DNA from 2 places in the Streptomyces sp. NPDC020845 genome. Region 1 is predicted to be linked to the other one. Evidence: predicted binding sites of a transcription regulator. Region 1 holds the regulator's gene; the other holds the start of a gene.

The links. The regulator HspR, encoded in region 1, represses chaperone genes until heat shock. The targets are predictions, from matches to a motif close to TTGAGNNNNNNNNNCTCAA.
Region 2: the regulator HspR is predicted to act here: its motif matches at 1,574-1,592, upstream of lon (endopeptidase La).

Annotation. Positions count from the first base shown of each region.
Region 1 is NZ_JBIRSJ010000022.1:36,700-40,096, reverse strand. It holds gene ACH4U7_RS44355 (BTAD domain-containing putative transcriptional regulator) at 1-508, opposite strand, end outside; gene ACH4U7_RS44350 (SDR family NAD(P)-dependent oxidoreductase) at 534-1,304, opposite strand; gene ACH4U7_RS44345 (heat shock protein transcriptional repressor HspR) at 1,503-1,955, opposite strand; gene dnaJ (molecular chaperone DnaJ) at 1,999-3,174, opposite strand; gene grpE (nucleotide exchange factor GrpE) at 3,223-3,397, opposite strand, start outside.
Region 2 is NZ_JBIRSJ010000010.1:100,886-104,282, forward strand. It holds gene lon (endopeptidase La) at 1-1,551, opposite strand, end outside; gene ACH4U7_RS26475 (RNA polymerase sigma factor) at 1,734-2,333, shown strand; gene ACH4U7_RS26480 (zf-HC2 domain-containing protein) at 2,330-3,397, shown strand, end outside.

The DNA of each region.
Region 1 (3,397 bases):
CGCCCTCGATCCGGTCCTCGAGCGCCCCGAGCCGAAGCTCCTCCAGCCGCACGGCGGCGGCCCGGGCCGTCTCGCTCTCGGCGACCTCGGCCAACGCGGGCCCCCGCCACAGCCCCAGCGCCTCGCGCAGCAGCGCGACCGCCCGCCCGGGGTCGTCGTGCCCGGGGTTGCCGTCGCCCAGCGCGGCCCGGCCTTCCCGGGCCAGTCGCTCGAACCGGCAGGCGTCCACGTCCTCGGGCGCCACCACGATCCGATAGCCCGCTCCGGCCCGCTCGATCGCGGCCGCCGGGCCCAGTACCGTGCGCAGCCTGGACACCTGGGACTGAAGCGCATGCGCCGATACCCCGCCGCCCGGGTCGAGTTCCTCGGCCAGCCGGTCGGACGACACGACCTCACCGGGACGGACCAGCAGCAGCGCCAGCAGCGCCCGCCGGGCCGGCCCGCCCAGCGGAACCTCGGCCCCGTCGTCGCGCCACGCCCGGGTCTCGCCGAGGATTCCGAACCGCATGCCGGTGATTATCCACCGGCGAAGATCACGCGGGGGCGATCGGACCGAGATAGGTCCCGCCCGAGACATCGATGGTCTGGCCGGTCACCCACCGGCCCCGCGGCCCCGCCAGGAACCCCACGACATCGGCGATGTCTTCCGGCTCGCCCAGCCGCCCCAGCGCCGTGATCGCCTCCAGCCCCGCGACCACCTCCGGCACGCAGGTGTATCCCGCGGTCATGTCGGTCCGCACCGCGCCGGGCGCGACCGTGTTCACCGTGACGCCGCGCCGGCCCAGCTCGTTGGCCAGCGACGGGGCCATCGACTCCAGTGCCGCCTTGCTGATGGTGTAGCCGATCTGCGTGGACACGGCGAACCGGCTGGCCGTCGAACCCATGTTGACGATGCGACCGCCGTCGTTCAGCAGCGGCAGCGCCCGCTGGATCACGAAGAACGGCGTGGCGACGTTGACCGCCAGCAGCCTGCCGAACTCCTCCTCGGTGACCCGCGCGATCGGGTTGCCAGAGCCGATGCCCGCGTTGTTGACCAGGATGTCCAGCCCGCGTCCCGCCAGACCGGTGGTCAGCTGCTCGAACAGCCGGTCCACCGCACCGTCCTCGCCGAACCGCGCCCGTACGGCGAACGCCCGGCCGCCGCTCTCCTCGATCCGCCTCACGGTCTCCTTGGCCGCGTCCTCGTCGCCACCGTAGTGAACGGCGACCTCAGCGCCCTCGGCCGCCAGCCGCAGCGCGACCGCCCGCCCGATCCCCCGCGATCCACCCGTCACCAGCGCCGTCTTGCCGGTCAGCATGCCCATCACTCTGCTCCGCGTTTCCAAGGCCGGTCCTCGGTGGACCCGGCGATGGCCCCACAGTGCCGACGGCGGCTCACCGCGCGCTCACCGTCGGCTCACCGGCGGAGAGCGCACCGCGCGGCCATCGCCCGGCCGGCAGCGAAACGGCCCGGTGACCGAAGGATCGGTCACCGGGCCACCGAGTCGGGATCAGGCCGGGGGCTACTCCGGCCGCTTGGGCTTGGGCCGCCATACCACCAGCGCGCTGGTCTGCCGGACCTGGTCGTAGGGGACCAGGTCGCGGCGGTAGGAGGCGTGGACCGCGGCCTCGCGCTGCTGCATCGCCGCGGCCGCGCCCTCGACCGCGGACTGGAGTTCGGCGACGCGCTCCTGGAGGGCGGCGACCTGGTTCTCCAGTTCGATGATGCGCTTGATACCGGCGAGGTTGATGCCCTCGTCCTGGGAGAGCTGCTGCACCTGGCGGAGCAGCTGGATGTCGCGGGCCGAGTAGCGGCGGCCGCGGCCGGCCGTGCGGTCGGGGGAGACCAGACCCAGACGGTCGTACTGGCGCAGGGTCTGCGGGTGCAGCCCGGAGAGCTGGGCGGCGACCGAGATGACGTACACCGGCGACTCGTCGGTCAGCTCGTACGGGTTGCGGCTCCTCGCCCCGCCCATGCCACTTCTGCCTCCGGGCCCTCGGCCAGACGTCTCCATCGGGTCACGCTCCCTTCGCGGACTGGAACAGCTCCGCCCGCGGGTCCTCCCCCGCGGTCGCCTCTCGGTACGACTCCAGCGCCTCGCGCGCCTCGTCGCTGAGGTCCTTGGGGACGGTGACCTCGACGGTGACCAGGAGGTCGCCGCGGGTGCCGTCCTTGCGCACCGCGCCCTTGCCGCGGGCGCGCATCGTGCGGCCGTTGGGCGTGCCGGCCGGCAGTTTGAGGGTGACCGGGGGGCCGCCGAGCGTGGGGACCTTGATCTCGCCGCCGAGCGCCGCCTCCGGGAGGGTGACGGGCACGGTGACGGTGAGGTTGTCGCCCTTGCGGCCGAAGACCGGGTGGGGGTCCACATGGACCACCACGTACAGGTCGCCGGCCGGGCCGCCGGTCTCGCCCGGGGCGCCCTTGCCGCGCAGCCGGATCCGCTGGCCGTCGCTGACGCCCGCGGGGATCCGGACCTGCATGGTGCGGGCGCTGCGGGCGCGCCCGCTGCCCTTGCAGGTCTCGCAGGGGTTCTGCGCGATCAGGCCGCGGCCGCGGCAGTCCACGCACGGGTCGGTGAGCGAGAAACCGCCCCCGCCGCCGCGGCTGACCTGGCCGGTGCCGACGCAGGTCGGGCACACGCGGGGGGTGCCGTTCTTGTCGCCGGTGCCCGAGCACGCCTTGCACGGGGCCTGGCTGGACATCCGCAGCGGGACCGTGGCGCCCTCCACCGCCTCGGTGAAGCTCAGCGTCACCTCGGACTCGATGTCCTGGCCGCGGCGCGGCTGGGCACGGGTGCCGGCGCCACGGTTGAAGAGTCCGCCGAAGACGTCCCCGAGGCCGCCGCCGAAGCCGCCGGCCGCTCCGCCGCCGCCCTGGGCGCCGCCGAAGAGGTCGCCGAGGTCGAAGTTGAAGCTGCCGGGGCCGCCCGCGCCCGGCCCCGGGCGGAATCCGCCGTTGCCGAACAGGGCGCGGGCCTCGTCGTACTCCTTGCGCCGCTTGGGGTCGCCGAGGACGTCGTTCGCCTCGGAGATCTCCTTGAAGCGCTCCTCGGCCTTGGCGTCGCCCTTGTTGGCGTCCGGGTGGAACTCGCGGGCGAGCTTCCGGTACGCCTTCTTGATCTCCGCCTCGGTGGCGTCCTTGGGGACGCCGAGGACCTTGTAGTAGTCCTTCTCGACGAAGTCCTTGGTGCTCATCCTCGACGTCCCTCCTTTCCTGCCACCGCTGTCACGTCAGCTGTCACGTCAGCCCTCGTCCGGGCCACCGCTCTCCTCGTCCGGCGTCTCGTCCCCCTTGGGCTGGGCGCCCGGCTGGGGCTCGGCGACCGCGACCCGCGCCGGGCGGATCGTACGCTCGCCGATTCGATACCCCGGCTGCAGAATCTGCACGCACGTGGTTTCGGTGACGTCCGGCGCGTAC
Region 2 (3,397 bases), on a different contig from region 1:
GTCCTCGGTGTAGCCGTCCAGCCGGACCAGCTCCATGCGGTCGAGCAGGGCCTCGGGGATGGCCTCCAGGACGTTGGCCGTGGCGAGGAAGACCACGTCGCTCAGGTCGAGTTCGACCTCCAGGTAGTGGTCGCGGAAGGTGTGGTTCTGCGCCGGGTCCAGGACCTCGAGCAGGGCCGCGGCGGGGTCGCCGCGGTAGTCGGAGCCGACCTTGTCGATCTCGTCGAGGAGGACGACCGGGTTCATCGAGCCCGCCTCCTTGACGGCCCGTACGATCCGGCCGGGCAGCGCCCCGACGTACGTACGCCGGTGGCCGCGGATCTCCGCCTCGTCGCGGACGCCGCCGAGCGCGACGCGCACGAACTTGCGCCCCATCGCGCGGGCGACCGACTCGCCGAGCGAGGTCTTGCCGACGCCGGGCGGGCCCACCAGGGCCAGCACCGCGCCGCCCCGCCGGCCGCCGACCACGCCAAGTCCCCGGTCGGCGCGGCGCTTGCGCACCGCCAGGTACTCGGTGATCCGCTCCTTGACGTCCTCCAGGCCCGCGTGGTCGGCGTCGAGCACGGCCTTGGCGCCGGCGATGTCGTACGCGTCCTCGGTGCGCTCGTTCCAGGGCAGCTCCAGGACGGTGTCGAGCCAGGTGCGGATCCAGCTGCCCTCGGGGCTCTGGTCGGAGGCCCGCTCCAGCTTGTCGACCTCCTTGAGGGCCGCCTCGCGCACCTTCTCGGGAAGGTCGGCGGCCTCCACCCGGGCGCGGTAGTCGTCAGCCTCGTCTGCCTCGGCCCCGGTTCCGCCGTTGAGCTCGGCCAGCTCCTTACGGACGGCCTCCAGCTGCCGCCGCAGCAGGAACTCGCGCTGCTGCTTGTCGACGCCCTCCTGGACGTCCTTGGCGATCGACTCGGCGACGTCCTGCTCGGCGAGGTGTTCGCTCAGCCAGGCCACGGCCAGCTTCAGACGCGCCACCGGGTCGGCCGTCTCCAGCAGCTCCACGCGCTGCTGGATGGACAGGAACGGCGAGTAGCCAGAGTTGTCGGCCAGCTGACCGACGTCGTCGATCTGCTCCACCCGGTCCACGACCTGCCAGGCCCCGCGCTTGCGCAGCCAGCTGGTGGCCAGCGCCTTGTACTCCTTGACCAGTTCGGTGACGGCACCGGGCAGCGGGTCCGGAACGATCTCCTCGACCTGGGTGCCCTCCACCCACAGAGCGGCGCCGGGACCGGTCGTCCCCGCGCCTATGCGCACCCGGCGCACACCGCGGATGAGCGCGCCCGGGTCGCCGTCGGAGAGCCGGCCCACCTGCTCGACGGTGCCGAGCGTGCCCATGCCCGTGTACGTCCCGTCGACGCGCGGCACGAGCAGGACGCGCGGCTTACCGCTGCCGCTGCCGCTTGACCGGGCGGCTCCGCTTGATCGCGCGGCGGCCTGGGCGGCCTCCACCGCGGCTCGTACCTCGGTGTCGGACAGGTCCAGCGGCACCACCATGCCGGGCAGCACGACCTCGTCATCGAGGGGCAGCACGGGCAGGGTGAGCGGTGTGGACGTCGAAGCCATGATCTCCCCTTCGGCAGGCAAGTTGAGCTATGCAGACTCAATGCACGAGGGCCCGCCGATGTTCCCGGCCCCTTGTTCGCTCTGAGCGATCACCTGTCGCGGGGTGCGTGTGAGCGCGTCAGCGGATGGTGAACCGCCATCCCTTCAGTAAGCGATAGAGGAGCGTGAAACTGTTCCGCCCCATGGGGCCAGACCGAAGCGACGGGGAGTTGCTGCGAGCCGTCGCGCGGGGAGACGCGCAGGCGCTCGCCGCGCTCTACGACCGGCACGCCGGCTGGCTGCACGCGCGCCTCACGCGCCGCTGCCAGGACCCCGAGACCGTACGCGAGGTCCTACAGGACACCTTCGTCACGGCCTGGCGCACGGCCGACGCGCACCGCGGCGGCGAGGCGGGCGGCTGGCTGTGGACCATCGCGGCCCGCCGCCTGGTCGACGCCCAGCGCGCCGCCGCCCGCGCCGCCCGGGCCCAGACCGCCCACGCCCGCCACCAGCCGGACCCGGCCCGCGCCACGGCCCCCTCCGCGGAGGAGCGGGCGCTCGACGCGCTGGAGTACGGGGACGTCGGCGCCGCCCTCGACCGCCTCTCCCCCGAACTGCGCGCCGTCCTGCGCGCCACGGTCGTCGACGGCCTCACCACCCGCGAGGCCGCACAACTCCTCGGCATCCCCGAGGGCACCGTCAAAACCCGCGCCCAACGCGCCCGCAGAGAACTCCGCGCCACCCTCACCGAGCGGCGCTCCACACCCCCGCACCTCCTGGACGCTCTCGGAGGCACCGCATGACGCTCCGACGACTGATCAAACGCGGCGGCCCCGCCGCCTGGCATGTGACGCCCGCCCACGCGGCGTCGTACGCCGACGGCTCACTGCCGGAGACCGACGCATGGTCGGTCGAGAAGCACGTCGAGTCCTGCGCCGCCTGCGCGGAACGCGTCTCGACCGCGGTCCGCGCGGGCGCGGCGGCCCCCGCGCTGGCGGACATCCGGGCGGCGGTGCTGGCCTTCGCGGAGGCGGGGGTGGGGGCGGAGGCCGCGGAGGGCGCGGCGGGGGCGTCCCCCGCGGCGCCCGTCGCCCCCGCGGCCACGGGCGCGGCGGCGCGGGATACGGCGGATGCGGGAGCGCCCCTTGCGGCGCCCGCCTCCCCCCGGCCCGCCGCTGCCGGCGGCACGGCCGCGGGGGCGGGCGGGGCCACCGGGGCGGAGACCCCGGACCTCGTCGCGGCCCGGGACACGGCCCCCGGTGCGCCCCACCACCCGGCGGCGCCCGCCTTCGCGGAGGCGGGAGCGGCGGCCACGGCCCGGCACGCCGAGCAAGCCGCCGCGCGAAGCGCGATGGCATCCGGCCGCGCCGACGGCCCGCGGGGTCCGGCCGACATCGTCGGCACGGCGCCGGCCGTCGCACGGCAGGCTTCCGGGGGCGCCCTCGGGCCCGCCCCGCAGGGGAGGGCGGCGACCGACGGCCCTCAGGAGGCCGCGTCCCTGAGCGGGACGGCAGCCGCCGTCCCAGCCAGCATCGCTACGCGGCCCGCCACCGAGGCGCAGACCCCGGACCTCGTCGCGGCGGCCTCCGACCTCGCCCTCGTCCGGCGCGGTCAGGAAGCAGCCGCGACCGCCGCCGACAGCCGCGACCGCGGGCCGCGGCGCTTCGGGCTCCGCCTCGGGCTCGGGGCGGTCCGACGGTCCCGGGGGTGGGTGGCGTGGGCCGCGGGGCCCGCGGTGCGGGGGCCTTGGCTGGTGGCGATGCTGGTGACGGGGGTCGTCGCGGCCGGGGCCGCGCGGGCCGCGGGGGTTTCCGGGGTGCGGCCGCTGTTGCTGGCGCTCGCGCCCGTACTGCCGTCCGCCGGGGTG